One region of the Streptomyces sp. NPDC005866 genome, then DNA from elsewhere that is predicted to be linked to it. Evidence: riboswitches for the same ligand, from Rfam matches in the RefSeq annotation. Region 1 holds a riboswitch; each other region holds the start of a gene.

Region 1 (3,265 bases):
CTCATCGCCACCCACTTCCACCTGTCGATCAACGCCGTCACCTGGTTCGTCCGGATCTTCTTCTTCGTCGGCCCGGTGATCGCGTTCATCATCACCAAGCGGATCTGCCTCGGCCTGCAGCGCCGGGACCGCGAGAAGGTGCTGCACGGTCGCGAGACCGGCATCATCAAGCGGCTGCCGCACGGTGAGTACATCGAGGTGCACGAGCCGCTCAGCCAGGAGCAACTGCACACCCTCACGGCCCACTACCAGTACGAGCCGGCCCAGGTCGGCCCGGCGGTCGACGAGAACGGTGTCGAGCGCAAGATCAAGGGGGTCGAGAAGCTCCGCGCCAAGCTGAGCAGCGCCTACTACGGCGACGACAACCAGATCCCGAAGCCCTCCGTCGAGGAGTACAAGGAGATCACGAGCGGCCACGGCCACCACTGATCGAGCGCGTCGCCACGCCACGGTCGAAGGGCCCCCGTCCGTACACCGGACGGGGGCCCTTCGCCGTGTCCGGGGCTGGATAGGGTAGCCCTGACACTGCTTTGCGCCCGGTACGACGATCAGGAGCGGCCTTATGAGCGCTGTGACCCCCGCTGGAGGCGACACCGCGGCGGGCCGTTCCTGGCCCGAGGTGATGAACGCGCTGCTGTACGGGCAGGACCAGAGCGCGGACGCGACGGCCTGGGCGATGGACCAGATCATGCGCGGCCAGGCGACCGACGCCCAGATCGCCGGCTTCGTCGTCGCCCTGCGGGCGAAGGGCGAGACGGTCCAGGAGATCAACGGTCTCGTCCGCACGATGTACGAGCACGCCAACGTCATCGAGGTACCGGGCCGCACGGTCGACATCGTCGGCACCGGCGGTGACGGCGCCAAGACGGTGAACATCTCCACGATGTCGGCGCTGGTGGTGGCCGGCACCGGGGCGAAGGTCGTCAAGCACGGCAACCGGGCCGCGTCCTCCGCGTCCGGTGCCTCTGACGTGCTGGAGAAGCTCGGCGTCAACCTCGACCTGACCCCGCAGCGGGTCGCCGAGGTCGCCGAGGAGGCCGGCATCACCTTCTGCTTCGCCGTCAAGTTCCACCCGGCGCTGCGTCATGCGGGCGCGGCGCGCGGACAGCTGGGCATCCGCACGGTGTTCAACATCCTCGGCCCGCTGACCAACCCCGCGCAGGTCCGGGCCCAGGCGGTCGGTGTCGCGGACCCGCGCATGGCACCGGTGGTCGCGGGCGTGTTCGCGGAACGCGGCAACTCCTCCCTGGTCTTCCGCGGCGACGACGGCCTCGACGAACTGACCACCACCTCCACGTCCCACGTCTGGGTCGTCCGCGACGGCAAGGTCACGGAGGAGACGTTCGACCCGAGAAACGTCGGCATCGAACTGGTCCCGGTGGAGGCGCTGCGCGGCGGTGACCCGTCGTACAACGCGGAGGTCGCGCGCCGGCTCCTGGACGGTGAGAAGGGCCCGGTCCGCGACGCGGTCCTGCTGAACTCGGCGGCGGCGCTGGTGGCTTTGGACCCGGGCCCGGGAACGCTGGCCGAGCAGATCCGCGCCGGCATGGACCAGGCGGCGGAGTCGATCGACTCGGGCGCGGCCAAGCGGGTGCTGGAGCGCTGGGCGGCGGCGACGAACAAGTAGGGGCAGAGCGAAAAGAGAACGTGGCGCCGGCGCCGGCATTCGTCCCGTCATCCGGACTGAAGTTGCGCGTCGGCGATCACTTCATCTACGTTTCTTGCCAGGTCATGAGTGACAGTCATGAGGCCCCGGCCGACTGTCCGGCAACCCTCCGTCCGTGGCGGGGTGCCCCGGGTGAAGACCAGGCCGTAGGCAGCGAGGTCCACGGCAAGCGCGGATCCCTCGGACACCAGGGATCCTGGTCATCGAGGGAGTCTCCCGTGAGCAAGCGAATGCGCTAGGGCGTCGAGCCCCGCCTCCGCACACCCACTTTCACTTTCTTCTTTCCTCTCACGGGAGTTCCGCCATGTCCGTCTCCACCGCTGCCCCCGTCCAGTCGGTTTGTGCCCCGCTGCCCGTTCTGGGCCGGGATGTCACCGTCCCGCTCGTCACCGGCGGCGAGGTCACCTACGCCGCCCTCGACTACGCGGCCAGCGCCCCCGCGCTGCAGCGGGTCTGGGACGACGTGGCGGCGTACGCGCCCTACTACGGCAGCGTCCACCGCGGCGCCGGCTACCTCTCCCAGCTCTCCACGGACCTCTTCGAGAACGCCCGCGGGACGGTCGCCGAGTTCCTCGACTGCCGCCCCGACGACCAGCTGGTCTTCACCCGCTCGACCACGGACTCCCTGAACCTGCTGGCCCGGGCGCTGCCCGCCGACTGCCAGGTCTTCGTCTTCGAGACCGAGCACCACGCCTCCCTGCTGCCCTGGCAGGACACGAGGGTCACCTACCTCAACGCCCCGCGCAGCCCGCGGCAGGCCGTCGAGACCCTGGAGCGCGCCCTCGCCGAGCGCGACCCGTACGGCCCGGCCCTGGTCTGCGTCACCGGCGCCTCGAACGTCACCGGCGAGCTGTGGCCGGTGCGGGAGCTGGCCGCGGCGGCCCACGCGCACGGCGCCCGGATGGTCCTGGACGCGGCCCAGTTGGCCCCGCACCACCCGGTGAGCGTCCGCGACCTGGACGTCGACTGGATCGCCTTCTCCGGCCACAAGCTGTACGCCCCCTTCGGCTCCGGCGTCCTCGCCGGCCGCGCCGACTGGCTCCTGGCGGCCGAGCCGTACCTCGCGGGCGGCGGCGCCAGCCGCAAGGTCACCCGGCGCGAGGACGGGGGAGTGGCCGTGGAGTGGCACGAGAGCGCCGCGCGCCACGAGGCCGGGTCGCCCAACGTGATCGGCGCCTACTCGATCGCCTCCGCCTGCAAGGCGCTGACCGAGGCGGGCTTCGACACCCTGGTCGCCCGCGAGCAGTACCTGATCGAGAAGGTGCGGTCGGCTCTGGCCGAGGTCCCTCAGGTGCGGATCCTCTCCCTCTTCGGCGACGACGCCCCGCGGGTCGGCGTGATCTCGTTCGTCGTCGAGGGCTGGAACAGCTCACACTTCGCCGCGGCCCTCTCCGCCGAGTACGGCATCGGCGTCCGTGACGGCCTCTTCTGTGCCCACCCCCTGGTCAGGACCCTGCTCGGCTCGGATCCGCAGACCCAGGGCGAGTGCGGGGCACCCGAGGCGGCGCCGGGCGAGAAGTCCCTGAACGCGATCCGGGTGAGCTTCGGAGCCGGGACCCCGGAGGAGCACGTGGAGCGGTTCGTCAACGCGGTGAAGGA
Region 2 (3,265 bases), on a different contig from region 1:
ACCGGGGCTCAGCCGCCGGCGACGGCCGGGATGATGGACACGCCGGCGCCGTCCGGGGTGGCCGTCTCCAGGCCCTGTTCGAAGCGCACATCGTCGTCATTGACGTACACATTCACGAACCGGCGCAGCTTGCCCTGGTCGTCGAGGACGCGGGCGGCGATCCCGGTGTGGTTCTTCTCCAGGTCGGAGATGACCTCGCCGAGGGTGGTCCCGTCAGCGCTTACTTCGGCCTGGCCACCGGTGTAGGTGCGCAGGATGGTGGGGATGCGAACGGTGACGCTCACGTTTCAAACCTCCGGTTAGAGCAACGCCCTGCTTTTGGACGACTGCCTGCTAGGCCAGCCCAGCCTCGCGGAACGACTCGAGAGTGGGCCGGATAGTCGCCGTAAGCCCGGTGCCCGCCACGGCGTCCAGCGTCTTCAGTCCATCACCGGTGTTCAGTACAACGACCGACTTCGCCGGATCGATCAGCCCGTTCTCAATGAGCTTCTTGGTGACTCCGACCGTCACCCCGCCGGCGGTCTCGGCGAAGATTCCCTCGGTCCGCGCGAGCAGCTTGATCGCGTCGACGACCTGCTCGTCGGTGACGTCCTCCACCGCACCGCCGGTACGGCGCGCGATGTCGAGGACGTACGGCCCGTCGGCCGGGTTGCCGATGGCGAGGGACTTGGCGATGGTGTTGGGCTTCTGCGGCCGCACCACGTCCTGGCCCGCCTTGTAGGCCACCGACACCGGCGAGCACCCCTCTGCCTGCGCACCGAAGACCTTGTACGGCTTGTCCTCGACGAGCCCGAGCTTGATCAGCTCCTGCAGCCCCTTGTCGATCTTCGTGAGCTGCGAGCCGGAGGCGATGGGAACGACCAGCTGGTCGGGGATCCGCCAGCCGAGCTGCTCGCAGATCTCGTACGCCAGCGTCTTGGAGCCCTCCGCGTAGTACGGCCGCAGGTTGACGTTGACGAAGCCCCAGCCCTCGCCGGCCGAGTCACCGATCAGCTCGGAGCAGAAACGGTTCACGTCGTCGTAGTTGCCCTCGATGCCGACGAGTTCGCCGCCGTAGATCGCGGCCATGACGATCTTGCCCTGCTCCAGGTCGTGCGGGATGAACACGCAGGAGCGGAAACCGGCCCGGGCGGCGGCGGCACCGACCGCGCCGGCGAGGTTGCCGGTGGAGGAGCAGGAGAGCGTGGTGTAGCCGAAGGCGCGGGCGGCCTCGACGGCCTGGGCGACGACGCGGTCCTTGAAGGAGTGCGTCGGGTTGCCGGAGTCGTCCTTCACATACAGGCCGCCGGTGACGCCCAGTTCCTTCGCCAGGTTGTCGGCCTGCACGAGCTTGGTCCAGCCGGGGTTGATGTTCGGCTTGGTCGCCACGTCCGCCGGGACGGGCAGCAGCGGCGCGTAGCGCCAGATGTTCGCGGGACCCGCTTCGATCCGCTTGCGCAGCTCCTCGGTTTCGTAGGCCGAGAAGTCGTACGCGATCTCGAGCGGGCCGAAACACTCCTCGCAGGCGAACACCGGGCCGAGCGGCACGCGGTGACCGCATTCGCGGCAGCTCAGGGCGGCGGCGGGACCGAGGTCGACGGTCGTAGAGTTGGTGGTGGCAACAGTCTGCGCAGCCATGTGAGGCGAGGCCCTTTCTCCTCATCTTCCTCACGACGCATCTCGCCGTGAGACGGATTTGGCACCTTCCCTAGCCGGGAGCCTCGCGAGCGATCGACAGTGATCAGCGATCCACGAGTAACCGACTGGAGGGTTGCCGGGGCTTCATCGGGCCGTGTCCCTCTGCCCCTCTGGATGAGCGGTATGCAGTTGTCGACGCACGGTGACTCACGACATGCGATGGTCATCGGCGTTGTTCAAGACTGTAACCGAAGGCCAGGACAGTTGAGAGAGTCGTCCGAACCGCGAGATGGATCACACCTCGCAGTGTGACCGTGACAGTGAGGAGCCGCTGACTGTGCTGGAAGAAGTCGAGCGCTGGCTGGCCACCCGCTCCTGGTCCCTGAACGATCGCCCGCTGCACCGGATACTCGCCGCCAAACAGCGTACGGGTCAGTCCGTCTCCGTCGTGCTGCCCGCCCTCAACGAGGAGGAGACGGTCGGCGACATCGTCGCGATCATCCGTCACGACCTCATGCGGCAGGCGCCGCTCGTCGACGAGATCGTGGTCGTCGACTCCGGCTCCACCGACCGTACGGCTGCGGTGGCCGCGGCGGCCGGCGCCCGGGTCGTCCACCGCGACACGATCCTGCCGCGCGTCCCCGCCGTCCCCGGCAAGGGCGAGGTCCTCTGGCGCTCCCTCCTGGTCACCACCGGGGACATCGTCTGCTTCATCGACGCCGACCTGAAGGAGTTCTCCTCCGACTTCGTCTCCGGGATCGTCGGCCCGCTGCTGACCGACCCGGACGTCGACCTGGTCAAGGCGATGTACGACCGCCCGCTGGCCGGGGCCTCCGGCCAGGGCGGCCGGGTCACCGAACTGATGGCCCGCCCGCTGCTGAACATGCACTGGCCGCGGCTGGCCGGGTTCGTACAGCCGCTCGGCGGCGAGTACGCGGCCCGCCGCTCACTACTGGAACAGCTCCCCTTCCCGGTCGGCTACGGCGTGGAACTGGGGATGCTGGTGGACGCCCTGCACCTGGTGGGCCTGGATGCCCTCGCCCAGGTCGACGTCGGCGTCCGCAAACACCGCCACCAGGACGGCCAGGCCCTCGGCCGGATGTCCGCCGCGATCTACCGCACCGCGCAGCTGCGGCTGGCCCGCGGGCACCTGATCCGGCCCGCCCTGACCCAGTTCGAACGGAGTGAGGACGGCTTCGAGCCGCGCACCTACTCCGTGGACACCGAGGAACGGCCGCCGATGGCGGAGATCGCCGAATACGCCGAGCGCCGGGTGGCGTGAGCGTGGCCTGACCTGGCCGTACGGCCGTACACGTTGGCGCGCCGGGGCGTACCCGTACGTTTGAGCGTTTCCGGGCCGGGCTAGGTTGAGGCGTATGGCTTCCACCGGCGGTGCACAGGTGCTGGTCGCGTCGAATCGCGGCCCGGTTTCGTACGAGATGCGCGAAGGCGGTGCGCTGCACGCCAAGCGCGGCGGCGGCGGACTGGTCTCGGGCCTGTCTGCCATCGGGACGGACGCGAACGCGGTGTGGGTGTGCGCGGCGCTGAGCGACGGGGACCGGGAGGCGGTGCGGCAGGCCGAGGGCGGCCGGCTGCCGGCGCGGGACACCGGCGGGCAGCAGGTCCGGATGCTCGACATCGACGCGGA
Region 3 (3,265 bases), on a different contig from region 1:
GAAGTCGGGCTCGATGCCGGTGAGGGTCTTCTGGTCGCTGCCCACGAACTGCAGCGGCGGCGATCCCGCGGGCAGCGCGCCGACGCCGATCTCCAGTTTGCCGCTCTTGCGGATCGCGGCGGGCAGTTCGGCGCTGATGGACTTGACCTCGGACACCTTGAGGGTGGTCTGCTTCGCGGCACCGTTGGCGGACCGGCCGATGACGACCTCACCGTTCGTGGCGCTGCCTGTCGTGGTGGCGGCGTCGCTGTCGCCCCCGCAGGCGGCGAGCCCGGTGGCGAGGGTCGCGACGGCGGTCGCCGTGGTGAGGCCGCGGATCAGGCTGCGTCGGGAGAGGAGCGTGGGCATGGCTGTCCTTCGAGTTTCAGTGGAATTTCAGTCAAAGGTGAGTGGTTCACAGGACCTTGCGCAGGAAGTCCCGGGTCCGTTCGTGCCGCGGATTGTCGAGGATCTCGGCGGGCGGTCCCTGTTCGACGATCTTTCCGGCGTCGATGAAGACGATCCGGTCGGCGACCTCACGGGCGAAGCCGATCTCGTGGGTGACGATCACGAGGGTGGTGCCGCTGGACGCCAGGTCCTCGATGACGGCGAGCACTTCGCCGACCAGTTCGGGATCGAGCGCGGAGGTCGGCTCGTCGAAGAGGATGATGCCAGGGCGCAGCGCGAGGGCACGGGCGATGGCGACGCGCTGCTGCTGGCCGCCCGACAGCTGCCGTGGGTAGGCGCCGACGCGCTCGCCGAGGCCGACGCGTTCGAGGAGTTCCTTGGCCAGCCGCTGCGCCTCGGGCCTGGTCAGCTTTCCGGTGGCGACGGGGGCGGCCGCGACATTGTCGAGGACCGTCAGGTGCGGGAAGAGGTTGAAGTTCTGGAAGACGAAGCCGATCCGGCTGCGCTGGGCCAGGATGGCGCGTTCGCTCAGCTCCTTGAGCCCGTCGCCATGGCGTTTGACCCCGATCAACTCTCCGCCGACGCTGACGTGGCCGGACTCGGGCTTCTCCAGGTGGTTGACGACCCGGAGCAGCGTGGACTTGCCGGAGCCGGACGGGCCGAGGACGACGGTGACCTCGCCGGGGCGGACCGTCAGGTCGATGCCGTCGAGGACGCGGTGGGCGCCGTATGACTTGTGGAGGTCGTGGATCTCCAGGGCGGCCGGGGCGGTGTCCGAGGCGATGTCCGGTGCGGTGGTCATACGGCGGCCTCCCGGCGTGCCCGTTCCCGCAGGCCGGCCAGGCCGGTGCGGAGTCTCTGGAGGGGGGTCGGCGGCAGCGTGCGGGTGGCGCCGCGGGCGAAGTACCGCTCGACGTAGTACTGGACGACGGAGACGGCGCTGGTCAGGATCAGGTACCAGACGGTGGCGACGAGCAGCAGGGGCACGATGTCGCCGGGGTAGGTGCTGCCCATGGACTGCACCGAGCCGAAGAGGTCGAGCAGCGAGACGTAGAACACCAGGGACGTGCTCTTGATCAGGCCGATGAGCTGGTTGACGTAGTTCGGGACGATGGAGCGCAGGGCCTGCGGGAAGACGATCCGGGTGAACTGGTAGCCCCTGGGCAGGCCGAGCGCGGCGGCCGCCTCGTGCTGGCCCTGGTCGACGGAGAGGATGCCGCCGCGCACCACCTCGGCCGCGTAGGCCGCCTCGTTGAGGCTGAGTCCGACCACGGCGATCACCGTGTCGGTGGCCAGCTTCGACTCGTCGAAGGTGACGAAGGACGGGCCGAAGGGCACGCCCAGGCTCAGCGTCTTGTACAGGGCGGAGAAGTTGTAGAGGAAGATCAGCAGGACGATGAGCGGCACCGAGCGGAACAGCCAGGTGTAGGTCCAGCTCACCGCCCGCAGCACAGGGCTGCCGGAGAGCCGGGCGAGGGCCAGCACGATGCCGCCGAGCAGGCCAAGCACGGCGCTGAGCACGGTGACTTCGAGGGTGATGACAAGCCCGTCGAGGATGGTGGGGCGCAGGAACCAGTAGCGGAAGCGGTCCCACTGGTAGAAGGGGTTGGTGGCCAGTCCGTGTACGAACTGCGCGACGAGCACCAGGACGACGCCGGTGGCGATCCACCTGCCGGGGCGGCGCAGTGGCTGAACTCGCTGGTTTTCAAGGGATTTTGACGCGCTGTCAGTGGGTGGCGGCGCCTCGGCTAGGGACAGGGCGCCTGGGGGTTCACTCATGGCGGGCTCCGGCGGAGTCGGACACCCCGGGTCACACGGCCGGGGCCGCGGCAGCGCGCCGCCTTCGGGCACGGCACGGGTGCGCGGGGGCGCGCGGGACACGGGGATGGGCGGACGTCGTCACACCGGGGCGACCGGTGTTCCGTCGAGGACGCTGGGATGCGAGGCTGTGGGAGCCGCGCTGCGGGCGAGGCGAAAAGGCCTGGTCAGACCCGGCAGCAGGCACAGCCCGGTGCGCTACACGCGCTACACAGGGCGCTGTTGACACGGAGCAGGTCGACGGCTCGGTCGGCGACGAGCGGGCTCGGATACGGCTGTACGCAGCCCTGGGTGCGGCCCTCGGCCGCCCTGGCAGCTGCGTACATGTCCGTCACCTGTCGCTGTTGTGGCGGCCCTGAGGGGGCCTCGCGCTTACCGAACGTCGTCATCCGGTCGGGTCGTCACCTGGGGCACCCCACCGCGATGCGAGGGTTGCCGGTCAGCAAGCCAGGGCTCGATGCTGACGCTCTTGACCGTTCTGTGCCGCAAGTAAGTCAGTTGCCCGAACGGATGTCAACGCCTGTCCGGTTGGTGGAACGGTTCGGGCCGCTGTCACCTGCGGGAGGCGTCCGCCGCATGGCCGGCCCAGTCCAGGATCTGGACGGCCGCGCCGGCGGCTTCCAGGCCCTGGCAACGGCCGTGGTGGCGGCGGGCGATGCCGTCGAGGTCGAGGTGGGCTCCGAAGGCCGGGTGCGCGGCCAGCCGTCGGGCATAGGCCCACAGCACCGGGTGGCCGGCGATGCGGTGCACGGCGGAGGCGTCCAGGTGGGTCCGGTGCACGGTGTCCAGCTGCACCAGGGCGACCCACAACTCGACGTCGGCCGCGGTGAGTCGGTCGCCGACCAGGAACTCCACCCCGGTCAGCCGGCGCTCCAGTTCGCCCAGGGTGGCGAGCAGCGTTTCCAGCGCCTCCGGGTCACCGCCCGCGCTGCCGGCGCGCTGCGCGGCCCGTTCGAGGCCCTCCGCGCACAGCCGCTCGACCTCCTCGATCCCGGTCTCGGCACCGCACGGGTACAGCCTGGCGACACCGTCGCCGAAGTGCCGGTCCAGGTCGCGCAGG

What was found. A riboswitch is a leader RNA that binds a small molecule or an ion and turns the genes downstream of it on or off. The one in region 1 is predicted to bind S-adenosylmethionine.
Region 2: it holds a riboswitch for S-adenosylmethionine, as region 1 does, so the genes downstream of both, thrC (threonine synthase) here and ABZ396_RS36570 (aminotransferase class V-fold PLP-dependent enzyme) in region 1, are expected to answer to the same signal.
Region 3: it holds a riboswitch for S-adenosylmethionine, as region 1 does, so the genes downstream of both, ABZ396_RS26370 (amino acid ABC transporter permease) here and ABZ396_RS36570 (aminotransferase class V-fold PLP-dependent enzyme) in region 1, are expected to answer to the same signal.

The regions. Positions count from the first base shown of each region.
Region 1 covers NZ_JBEXWP010000035.1:55,000-58,264, forward strand. The annotation lists gene ABZ396_RS36560 (ubiquinol-cytochrome c reductase cytochrome b subunit) at 1-429, shown strand, start outside; gene trpD (anthranilate phosphoribosyltransferase) at 563-1,627, shown strand; SAM riboswitch class IV at 1,728-1,844, shown strand; gene ABZ396_RS36570 (aminotransferase class V-fold PLP-dependent enzyme) at 1,971-3,265, shown strand, end outside.
Region 2 covers NZ_JBEXWP010000004.1:40,689-43,953, reverse strand. The annotation lists gene ABZ396_RS07100 (MoaD/ThiS family protein) at 9-284, opposite strand; gene thrC (threonine synthase) at 334-1,617, opposite strand; SAM riboswitch class I at 1,636-1,798, opposite strand; gene ABZ396_RS07090 (glucosyl-3-phosphoglycerate synthase) at 1,955-2,899, shown strand; gene ABZ396_RS07085 (trehalose-6-phosphate synthase) at 2,994-3,265, shown strand, end outside.
Region 3 covers NZ_JBEXWP010000019.1:92,126-95,390, reverse strand. The annotation lists gene ABZ396_RS26380 (ABC transporter substrate-binding protein) at 1-348, opposite strand, end outside; gene ABZ396_RS26375 (amino acid ABC transporter ATP-binding protein) at 395-1,189, opposite strand; gene ABZ396_RS26370 (amino acid ABC transporter permease) at 1,186-2,166, opposite strand; SAM riboswitch class IV at 2,569-2,680, opposite strand; gene ABZ396_RS26365 (glutathione S-transferase C-terminal domain-containing protein) at 2,758-3,265, opposite strand, start outside.